Regions from separate parts of the Bacillus pfraonensis genome, predicted to be linked through region 1. Evidence: riboswitches for the same ligand, from Rfam matches in the RefSeq annotation. Region 1 holds a riboswitch; each other region holds the start of a gene.
The links. A riboswitch is a leader RNA that binds a small molecule or an ion and turns the genes downstream of it on or off. The one in region 1 is predicted to bind S-adenosylmethionine.
Positions count from the first base shown of each region.

Region 1 (3,913 bases):
TCTTCACATTTTGTAATAAGAAAATCCCGGGCGAATACTTTGTCGGCTTGTTTGGCTGCTTGTAAATCTGTGATGGAGTCGCCTATTACAATATGAAGATCATCGTTAGAGCTAAGATGTCGAATTAATGTTGATTTACAAAGACCACAAGCATAATTACAATGTTCATCGCAAGGGTGTGGCCATTTTACTTTGATGAATTCTTCAGAAAAATCAGTTTTATTGCAATAAATTCGATTTTCTGGAACGAGTCCTTCTAAGAGGGGATGAACGAAGAAATCCATTCCTCCAGAAATAACATAAAAAGAAATATTATTTTCATTTATAAACTGTAAAAATTCTTCAAAACCAGTGCGTATACTAGCCGTTTCTTTTAGGAACTTGATGATATTATCATGCAAAGTTGTTGGTAATAATTTAAAAAGTTGTGAGACTCCTTCTTGAATAGAAAGATCTTGTGATAATATCCTTCGTTTTATTTCCTCAGCTTCTGGTGGAGCGAATTTTTCCATAATGGCAACGATATTATCATTGTTCGTAATCGTACCATCGAAGTCACAAAAAATTTGAAGACTCATAGTTTCACCTCGTAAGATGGATTTCCCCATAATTGTAGTGCAGCATGTAAATCAGTGTTATCTACTTCATGCAATGGTGTTCCTTGCAAAGCGGCATCAATTGCTGCTCGGAATGCTTTTCCTCCGCCTTGTGCACTGCTTGGATGACCGTGAATACCACCACCTGCATTAATGACAACATCCTTGCCAAAATCGCGAAGGATAAATGGAACAAAACCAGGATGAATACCAGCTGATGGAACAGGGAAGCTTCTTTTTAAATCGGAATCTTCTTTTGTTAGTGCTTCTGTAATAAGAAGGGCTTCTTTTTTTTCTAATGCAACACTGCCGTATGGCGATGGAAATAAAGAGAAGTCTGCACCAGCATAACGAAGCAATTTTCCAAGTAACAATGGTGAAGAAAATCCGTATAATTTTGATGATGCATAAGCACCGCTAACAGCAGGATGAGCCATGATAGGAATAGAAATATCTTTATCCTCTGCAAGTGATTGTAGTACATCTAATCCGTACGCGAAGACATTAAAAAGTAGGATATCTGCACCGGATTCAATTGCTCGTTTGGCATGTTCTTTTAAATCATAAGTACGTCCCGTTAAATTCACTGCATATAAAGTCTTATGACCATATGTTTCGTATACAGATTGTAATACTTCTTTTCCAGCATGAATTCGTTTCGTAAGTGGCGTTAATGAGTTTTCAAATAAAATCTCATCATCTTTTACAATATCTACACCGCCAATTGCTTGATCACGTAGTTGAGTTTTTAAATATCCGATATTACGTCCAAGCATTCCCTTGAAAATACTCATTAGAAGTGGACGATCGTGAATATGTAAGAGATGTCGAATACCTTCAATACCAAATTTAGGACCAGGGAAATGTTTTTTTAAGTCATCTGAAAATGTTAAATCAATTAATTTAACTTCACCATCTAATGATAATTTTCCAAATGTTGTTGTTAAAATGGCCGGTAAATCAGGACTGAAATTTAGTGATGGATAATGAATTTTAATGAGTCCACGCGTTACTTTTTTTCCAAGGTACGCATTTACATGTTCTTGTTCTTCTAACTTTTCGACATGAATGACATTGCCTTTATGTTGTTTTAATTGTTCTTGTAATAAGTGTGGTAAATGGGTCCATGAACCAATTGTCAAACCGAGAGCAATTTGTTCTGCTTTTTTGTTTACATTATGAGAATCATCATGGATTAAATAAGTTGCTGTTATTCCGCTCATTTTCATAACCTCCTAGTTAAATAAAAAAACCTCTCAGCTAAGGAGAGGTTTTTTTACAACCAGCTCCTTATCTGTCAGCGTAATGCTGCGAGAATTAGCACCGTGCCTACAATTGTAGATCGGTTGCCGGGTTTCGTCGGGCTCGTCCCTCCACCTGCTCTTGATAAGAAGTATTTAGAAATGTTTAAATTTTTTCGATATCTGAATTTTGACAGAGTTTCTTTATAGTGTCAATGTTTTTTTGAAAATTTTTAATTTCTGGATTCGTTGAATAGCTTCTTGTAATCGCTCTTCTGTATGTAATAACCCAATACGAACGTAGCCTTCGCCATGTTCACCGAATCCGACTCCAGGTGCAACTGCTACATGTGCTTGTTCTAACAATAAGTCAGTAAATTGTTCTGATGTATACTCATTAGGAACAGGAAGCCATGCGAAAAATGATCCCTTCGGTGCGACAACATCCCATCCAATTGAACGGCACGCTGTAATGAGTGCATTTCTCCGTGATTCATAGCGTTCTACAAGTTCATTTACACAAGATTGTGAACTTAATAGCGCCTCACAAGCCGCCTCTTGCACAGCACCAAAAATGCTGACATACATATGATCTTGCAATAAATTAATTGTTTCAATGACACTTTCGTTACCGATCGCAAAGGCGATACGCCAGCCAGCCATATTAAATGTTTTTGATAGTGTATAAATTTCAATGCCAACATCTTTTGCGCCGTTTGCTTGTAAGAAGCTAGTTGGTTTGTTGCCATCAAAGCCAATTGCTCCATAAGCGAAGTCGTGAACTACTAAAATATCATTTTCATGTGCAAATGATATTGTTTGTTCAAAGAACGTTTTTGATGCAATAGCACCAGTTGGATTATTAGGATAATTTAAAAACATCAATTTGGCTTGTTTGGCAATAGCATCATTAATTTTAGTGTAATCCGGTAAAAAATCATTTTCTGCTAATAATGGCATCGTCTCAAACTTTGCTTTCGCTAAAGCGACGCCTGATAAATAGTCAGGATATCCTGGATCAGGTACAAGTATTGTGTCACCAGGATTTGTAAAACAAAGCGGTAGTTCAACCAGCCCTGCTTTACCACCAAATAAGATAGCGACTTCTGTTTTAGGGTTTATTTTGACTCCGTATTCACGTTTATAGAATGTCGCAACGGCTTTTTTTAAGCTTTCATGTCCGCGGAATGGCGGGTATTTGTGATGAACTGTTTTTTCTGCTGCACGTTGTAAAGCTGTTACGATATGCGGCGGTGTTGGTTGATCTGGATTGCCTTGACCTAGATTGATAACATCATGCCCTGCTTCAACGACTTTGTTAACTTTTGCAACAAGTGAAGCAAAAAATTGTGTTGGTAATGATGTTGTAATCTCGGAAGGTTGAAAATGTTTCATACTTTCCACCTCTTTTGAAAGTTGTTACAATTCTAGTGACAAATGATATAACCTTTCTAAGTTTTTGTAAAGAAAAAATAATTGAAGATGGGGTCGATAGAATGAAAGTCGCATGTATTCAAATGGATATTGCTTTTGGTAATGTAAAAATAAATATTGAAAATGCAAAGAAAAAAATAGAAGAAGCGATGCAAGGAAACCCGGACATTATCGTATTACCAGAACTTTGGACGACTGGTTATGATTTAGAGAGAGTGCCGGAAATTGCAGATGGGGATGGTATTCAAACAAAGCAACTTCTTTCAGAATGGGCCCAACAATATTGTGTGAATATTGTTGGGGGGTCTATTGCGAAACAAACAAAGCACGGTGTTATGAATACGATGTATACAGTGAATCGGGAAGGAAAACTACAAAGTGAGTATAGTAAGGTTCATTTGTTCCAGTTGATGAATGAACATAACTATTTAATAGCAGGTGATAAAACAGGAGAATTTACATTGGATGGTGTACAGTGCGGTGGTGTCATTTGTTACGATATTCGTTTTCCAGAATGGCTGCGTGTTCATACTGTAAGAGGAGTAAATGTATTATTCGTTGTAGCAGAATGGCCGCTTGTTCGCTTAGCTCATTGGCGCTTACTTCTTCAAGCGAGAGCAATTGAAAATCAATGTTATGTGG
Region 1 covers NZ_JAHCDO010000012.1:48,117-52,029, forward strand. The annotation lists gene KFD70_RS13315 (2-hydroxy-3-keto-5-methylthiopentenyl-1-phosphate phosphatase) at 1-578, opposite strand, end outside; gene mtnW (2,3-diketo-5-methylthiopentyl-1-phosphate enolase) at 575-1,819, opposite strand; SAM riboswitch class I at 1,884-1,989, opposite strand; gene KFD70_RS13325 (pyridoxal phosphate-dependent aminotransferase) at 2,042-3,232, opposite strand; gene KFD70_RS13330 (carbon-nitrogen family hydrolase) at 3,247-3,913, shown strand, end outside.

Region 2 (3,913 bases), on a different contig from region 1:
CATTGAAGCAACAAATAAAAAAGCTAGGGGGAATTAATATGACAGTAACAAGCTTACAAGATTGCACAACATTACATAACGGTGTAAAAATGCCTTGGTTTGGTTTAGGCGTTTTTAAAGTTGAAGATGGTACACAGGTAATTGATTCTGTAAAAACAGCTATTAAAAACGGATACCGCAGCATCGATACAGCTGCAGTGTATAAAAATGAAGATGGCGTTGGACAGGCAATTCGTGAATGTGGAGTTCCCCGTGAAGAATTATTCATCACATCAAAAGTATGGAACAGTGATCAAGGCTATGAATCAACATTACAAGCCTTCGAAACAACATTACAAAAATTAGGCTTGGAATACTTAGATCTATACTTAGTACACTGGCCTGTAAAAGGAAAATATACAGAGACATGGAAGGCATTAGAGAAACTTTATAAAGACGGCCGTGTTCGTGCTATCGGCGTTAGCAATTTCCAAATCCATCACTTACAAGATATTCTAGAAATCGCTGAAATTAAACCGATGATTAATCAAGTTGAATATCATCCACGCTTAACACAAGAAGAACTTCACTCTTTCTGTAGAGATCATACTATTCAACTAGAAGCTTGGTCACCATTAATGCAAGGTCAATTACTCGACCATCCAGTATTGCAAGAAATTTCTACAAAATATAACAAATCAACAGCACAAGTCATTTTACGCTGGGATTTACAAAATGAAGTTGTAACAATTCCTAAATCAATTAAAGAACACCGTATTATCGAAAATGCAAACATCTTTGATTTTGAATTGAGTGCAGATGATATGAAAGCAATTCAGTCATTAAATGAAAATCACCGCGTCGGTCCAGACCCTGACAATTTCGACTTTTAAAAAGAAGCGTCACTACAAATATTTGCAGTGACGCTTCTTTTAATTAAAAAACTGAAAATTTAAACTATATTTCATTTTATTGACAGTTCATTCACCTAGGTGTAATATTTTGAATAATCAAAGAAACAAAAAATTAATATAAATCATTATGTTTACTCATTGTATCAAGAGAGGTGGAGGGACTGGCCCTTTGAAACCTCGGCAACAGGTTCACTTTGAATACTGTGCCACTTCCTGCAAGCATTATGCTTGAAAGATAGAATGAGGGACTTCGTTTATATACAGGTACGTGCCTTGTAAACAAAACTCCCTCTTTCTCGATAAGAAAAGAGGGAGTTTTTCTTTCCCTCACAAATTGTTCATCAACTAATAACCAAACAATTTAGGGAGGAATTTTACATGAAAAAGAAATTTGTACCTGCTGTCGCATCTGTTTTAGGAGCAAGTCTTTTATTAACAGGTTGCGGTAGCTATAAAGACGAAGCAAGTGAAGCAAAAGCAAAGGATAAAGCCCCTGATAAACAAGTATTGAACTTGGCCACTGGTACAGAAATCCGTACAATGGATACTGCTCGCGCCACAGATACTGACTCTGGCCAAGTAATGAGAAACGTATTTGAAGGTTTATATAACCTCGGTGAAGGAAACAAGCCTGTTCCTGGTGTAGCAAAGTCTCATGCGGTTAATCCTGATAAAACAAAATATACGTTCCATTTACGAGATTCAAAATGGTCAAACGGTACTCCTGTGACAGCAAAAGATTTTGTCTTTGCTTGGCAACGTGCCGTTGATCCAGCGACTGCTTCTGAATACGCATTTCTATTCTTTGATATAAAAAATGCGAAAAAGATTAATAATAAAGAACTTCCGGCTGACCAGCTCGGTGTAAAAGCAATCGATGACCACACCTTTGAAGTTGAATTAGAGCGCCCTGTTCCCTACTTTATTAGTTTAACGGCATTTCCAACATTCTTACCAATTAATGAAGCATTCTTCAAATCACAAGGTGATAAATATGCTTTAGAAGATAACACGATTCTTTATAATGGTGCCTTTACATTAAGTGATTGGAAACATGAACAAAGCTTTAAGTTCAAGAAGAATACCAACTATTGGGATAAGGATAATGTGAAACTTGAAGAAATTAATTTTAATGTCGTCAAGGATCATTCAACAGCTGTTAATTTATATGAATCAAAACAAATTGATCGACTTACTTTAACATCTGATCTTGTTGATAAATATCGCAAAGATAGTAACTTTAAAGAACGACCAGATGTCGGGGTACAATTTGTACGTATGAACCAGAAAAATAAAACGTTACAAAATATAAATGTTCGTCAAGCAATCGATAAATCGATAGATAAGAAAGCATTTGTAAATGTGCTTTTAAATGATGGCTCTCTACCCTCCTATTCTCTAGTGCCAAAAAATTTCGCCAAAGGGCCAAATGGAAAAGACTTCCGTGAAGAGAATGGTAATTTAACAAAAGAAAACACAAAAGAAGCGCAACAGTTTTGGAAACAAGCAAAACAAGAATTAGGATCTGACAAAATTTCAATTGAATTATTAACAAGTGATGGCGATCTACCTAGAAAAACAGGTGAATATTTAAAAGAACAACTAGAGAAAAATTTAGAAGGATTAACAGTAAATGTTAAGCCTCAACCACGTAAACAACAAGTCACATTATTACTACAAGGAAATTATGAGATTGCTATTGACGGATGGAGCCCGGATTTTGCCGATCCAATTACATTCTTAGAGTTATTTACAACTGATAACTCATACAACTTAGATCACTATTCTAACAAAGAATTTGATAATCTAATCCAAAAAGTTAAAACCGACTTAGCTGGTGATGAAAAAGCACGTTGGGAAGCTTTAAAACAAGCAGAAAAAATCTTATTTAAAGATGCCGTTATCTCTCCTCTTTATCAAAATGGAACAACATACTTAGAGCGTTCTTATGTCAAAGGCGTAGTTGAAGTTGATTTTGCAGGGCCACTTAACTTCAAATGGGCGAAAGTTGAGAAGTAAACAGCCCGTGTAAAATGTCATTTTCATAAAAAGAAAAAGGAATCCTTCAACAGGACTCCTTTTTCTTTATGCTTCTTTTATTACATGTCTCTTTCTTTTTACTATTACTGATATCCCTACAGCAACTAGCGATACCATTTGAGTAATAATAATTATAAATAATAGAAAGATAACATTCTCTTTTAAGTTTCCGCCACCAAATACTATTGCGAAATAACCCTTTGCGGCATATGTTGCGGGAAATAATTCACCGATTGTTTGATATGTTTTTGATAACATAGCATACGGTACCATCACACCAGAACTTACAAGTTGTAAAGAAAGCGAAATAATATTAAAGAGCATGCCTGCATTTCCAAATAAGGTAATAAACATTTGTGTTAATGATAGGAAGGAAAAGAAGACAATTGCTTGGAATATCCATACATTCCATACCGTTTCTTGCACTTCAAGTTGAAATGCTTTCATTAAACCAATTGTAATGCATGCAAGTAGGATTGATACTGTGCCATTAATCACTTGTCGTGATAGGTAACTATCCCAGTTTCCCCCTACCTGTTTTGCCACTTTAGATAGTTCCATACTCATAATCATCGCTCCTACAAATGAAGCTAACACGATCATAAGCGGTACCATATTTACAGAAAATCCTTTTGCATCATTTACCTTGTGAATCGTAAATCCAACCGAATCTTCAGCTAATCCTTTTATCACTTCTACACTGCCCGGCCCCATAGCAAGTAGTTTCCCGGCAACTACTTGCTGCTTATAATTTGAGACCTCTTTATTTACATTATCACGAACTTGTTTCGCGACTCCTTCCATCATTTGTTTTGCCATCATAGAGTTTGCTTGGTTAATATGAAAATTTAAATTTGTTTTTCCTTTTTCACTTATATCCTTTGAAAAAGAAGCTGGTATTTCAATAATCATATTGTATGCACGCTTATCCATTTCTTCTTTTGCTTTTTCCATAGACTTCTCTTTCGTTACTTGAAAAG
Region 2 covers NZ_JAHCDO010000018.1:65,920-69,832, forward strand. The annotation lists gene proC (pyrroline-5-carboxylate reductase) at 1-37, shown strand, start outside; gene KFD70_RS18335 (aldo/keto reductase) at 39-872, shown strand; SAM riboswitch class I at 1,031-1,135, shown strand; gene KFD70_RS18340 (peptide ABC transporter substrate-binding protein) at 1,272-2,912, shown strand; gene KFD70_RS18345 (YhgE/Pip domain-containing protein) at 2,979-3,913, opposite strand, start outside.
Region 2: it holds a riboswitch for S-adenosylmethionine, as region 1 does, so the genes downstream of both, KFD70_RS18340 (peptide ABC transporter substrate-binding protein) here and mtnW (2,3-diketo-5-methylthiopentyl-1-phosphate enolase) in region 1, are expected to answer to the same signal.

Region 3 (3,913 bases), on a different contig from region 1:
GTTACACCTGGAGTAGAGGCGCATACTCATGAATATATTACAACAGGGCAAGATGATTCGAAATTTGGTTTTGGAGTTTCTACTGGTCAGGCAATGCAGGCGATTCAAGTAGCACTAGAGAAATCAAATTATAACGTGTTAGGTATTCATTCGCATATTGGATCGCAAATTTTTGAAACAGCAGGATTTGTTCGGGCAATTGAAGTATTACGGAACTTTTTAGAAGAAATCAGAAAGCAAACAGGCTATGTAGTAACTGTATTAAATGTTGGTGGAGGATTTGGAATTCGCTACACAGAGTCTGATACACCGCTTACGCTTGAAACGTATGTGCATGCTGTAACGAATGCAGTGAGGGAACAATTTACAAGAAAGAATTATCCACTCCCTGAAATTTGGATTGAACCAGGGCGTAGTATTGTCGGAGATGCAGGAACAACAATTTATACAGTAGGAGCTGTAAAAGATATTCCAGGTATTCGTAAATATGTGTCAGTTGATGGAGGAATGACGGACAACTTAAGACCAGCTTTATATGGAGCACGTTATGAGGCAATGCTTGCCAATAGAGGAAGAGAAAATGCCGAAGAGATTGTATCAATTGCTGGAAAGTGTTGTGAGAGTGGGGATATGCTTATTTGGGATATAGAACTGCCACAAGTTACTTCTGGAGATTTGTTAGCAATCTCTTGTACAGGAGCATATGGATATTCTATGGCGAATAATTACAATCGCATTCGCAGACCGGCTGTAGTATTTGCAAAAGGCGGGGCGTCACAAGTTGTTGTCGAACGCGAAACATATGAAAATATAATTGGGAACGATCGCATACGCATAAAAGAGCTTGTGTAATCAATAAAAAGGAGTTGTTCGAACTGGGCAACTCCTTTAAAAAAATAAAAAATATAAAATATATCGGAAAACTAGGATTGAAAAAAATCAGAATTATGATAAAATACAAATACAAAGCTTATCAAGAGAAGCGGAGGGAACTGGCCCTACGAAGCTCAGCAACCTGCTTATGGGAGCAAGGTGCTAAGTCCAGCAAAATGGCATCCATTTTGAAAGATAAGGTAAAATATATTACCGAACAGTCTTTTCGAAATGGGAAAGATTTTTTTTATGAATAAAAAGGGGGGCTGTTCGTGGGAGTGCGTGGACATTTTGACGAAGTAGCTGAAAAGATTCAAACGATGCTTGCGGATATGAAATATGGTTCTATTACAATTGTTGTGCAAGATGGAAAAGTGATTCAGCTTGAAAAAAGTGAAAAAGTACGCTTAAAGTAAAAAGCGCTGACTAGAAAAACTAGAGGCGGTTTTAACCTATTGTATTAGGTTAAAACCGCCTTTTTGCGTTACAGGGGGAAAAAACATGCTGACGTATGAAACATGGAAAGAGGACTTCATTTCTTTTTCTGAAGAAGGTGAAACAAAAGGAGCACTGCAAGTATTAGAGTGGGCTTATAACCATTATAAGGGTGAAATTGTATACGCGTGTAGCTTTGGTGTGGAAGGTATGGTTTTATTGCATTTAATAAACCAAGTAAATCCATCTGCTAAAGTTGTATTTTTAGATACAAACGTTCATTTTCAAGAAACATACGATTTAATTAAACGAGTGCGTGAAAGGTTTCCGGGTTTCGAAATTATTGAAAAGCAACCTTCGCTCACACTTGAAGAACAAGCAAAGAAGCATGGGAATAATTTGTGGGAGCATAATCCAAATCTCTGTTGTAAATTAAGGAAAATCTTACCCCTTGAAGAATCTTTATCGGGTGGAAAAGCGTGGATATCAGGGCTAAGGAGGGAACAGTCTGAAACGCGGAAATATACAAAGTTTATCAATCAAGACCATCGTTTTAAATCTATTAAAATTTGTCCGCTCATTCATTGGACGTGGAAGGAAGTGTGGCGCTACGTATATAAGCATAATTTGCCTTATAATCCATTGCACGACATTGGTTATCCAAGTATAGGGTGTGAAAAATGTACGTTGCCTGTAGGAGATGGAGAAGATTCAAGGGACGGACGGTGGGCTGGAAAGATGAAAACGGAATGTGGCCTTCATTACCAATAAGAACTGGATTGATTTTAAATATATATGAAAGAGGCGTACAAGGAAATGAGTAAAACAAATATATTAGTAAATCGCGTTGATGAAACGTATGAAATAAAGGGAATTACAAAAGAAATTGAATTAGACAAAATTGCGTTAAGTGATTTAGAGCTTCTTGCGATAGGTGGTTATAGCCCGCTTACTGGCTTTTTAGGGAAAGAGGACTATCAATCTGTAGTAGAAAAAATGCGTTTAGTAAACGGTGATGTATGGAGTATCCCTATTACACTACCAATAACGGAAGAAAGGGCGAAACAATTAAAAATTGGTGAAGAGGTTCGTCTTGTTAAAGAAGGAATCACGTATGGTGTTATTCAAATAGAAAATATTTTTACACCGGATAAAGAGAAAGAAGCATTGCTTGTTTATAAAACGACTGATATTGCCCATCCAGGTGTGAAAAAATTATATGATAGACCGAATATTTATGTTGGAGGAGCAATCACGCTTGTAAAGCGCTTTGAAAATGATAAGTTTGCTTCTTATCATTTAGATCCAAGCGAAACGCGTGCAGAGTTTGCAAAACGCGGCTGGAAAACGGTAGTGGGGTTTCAAACGAGAAATCCTGTTCATCGTGCGCATGAATATATTCAAAAGTCTGCACTGGAAATTGTAGACGGTTTATTTTTAAATCCACTTGTCGGTGAAACGAAATCAGACGATATTCCGGCTGATGTGCGTATGGAAAGTTATGAAGTGCTTTTGAAAAATTATTATCCGAGCGATCGTGTCTTTTTAAGTGTTTTTCCGGCAGCAATGCGTTATGCAGGGCCACGTGAAGCGATATTTCACGCACTGGTTAGAAAAAACTTTGGCTGTACACATTTCATCGTGGGGCGTGATCATGCTGGGGTAGGAAATTATTACGGTACGTACGAAGCGCAAGAGATTTTTGTGAACTTTACAGTAGAAGAGTTAGGGATTACACCGCTCTTTTTTGAGCATAGCTTTTACTGTAAAAAATGTGAAGCGATGGCTTCTACGAAAACATGTCCGCATAGTAAAGAAGAGCATGTTATTTTATCGGGAACAAAAGTAAGAGAAATGTTGCGAAATGGAGAGATACCACCAAGTACATTTAGCCGTAAAGAAGTTGTAGAAATATTAATTCGTGGTTTACAAAAAGAAGTCGTAACAAAATAAGGAGAGAGTAAGATGGGCGTAAATATAACTTGGCATACAGCATCTGTTTCAAAAGAAGAAAGACGAAAGAAAAGTGGTCACCACAGCTTTGTACTTTGGTTCACAGGGTTATCAGCTTCTGGAAAATCAACAGTAGCAAATGCGGTTGCTAGGAAATTGTTCGAAAAAAATATTGGGAATTATGTACTAGATGGCGATAATATTCGTCATGGTTTGAATAAAGATTTAGGATTTTCCGAAAGAGATCGGACAGAAAATATTCGCCGGATTGGTGAAGTGGCGAAGTTATTTGTAGATCAAGGGACAATTGTACTAACAGCATTTATTTCTCCATTTCGAGTGGATCGCCAGCAAGTAAGAGATATTCTCAAAAAAGATGAGTTTATTGAAGTGTTTGTAAAGTGTCCAATAGAAGAATGTGAGAAACGTGATCCGAAAGGACTTTATAAAAAAGCGAGACAAGGCGATATTAAGCAATTTACTGGTATTGACTCGCCGTATGAAGAACCTGTAGAGGCAGAAGTGGTAGTAGAAACACATCTTTATTCAATCGAACAATGTGCAGAACAAATTATCGGTTACTTACAAGAGCGTAGCTTTATATAGGGGGAATAAAAATGAGTTATGAAAAAGTGTGGGCAAACAATGAAAA
Region 3 covers NZ_JAHCDO010000011.1:185,243-189,155, forward strand. The annotation lists gene lysA (diaminopimelate decarboxylase) at 1-852, shown strand, start outside; SAM riboswitch class I at 968-1,075, shown strand; gene KFD70_RS12970 (YezD family protein) at 1,146-1,289, shown strand; gene KFD70_RS12975 (phosphoadenylyl-sulfate reductase) at 1,375-2,079, shown strand; gene sat (sulfate adenylyltransferase) at 2,125-3,261, shown strand; gene cysC (adenylyl-sulfate kinase) at 3,274-3,867, shown strand; gene KFD70_RS12990 (nitrite/sulfite reductase) at 3,879-3,913, shown strand, end outside.
Region 3: it holds a riboswitch for S-adenosylmethionine, as region 1 does, so the genes downstream of both, KFD70_RS12970 (YezD family protein) here and mtnW (2,3-diketo-5-methylthiopentyl-1-phosphate enolase) in region 1, are expected to answer to the same signal.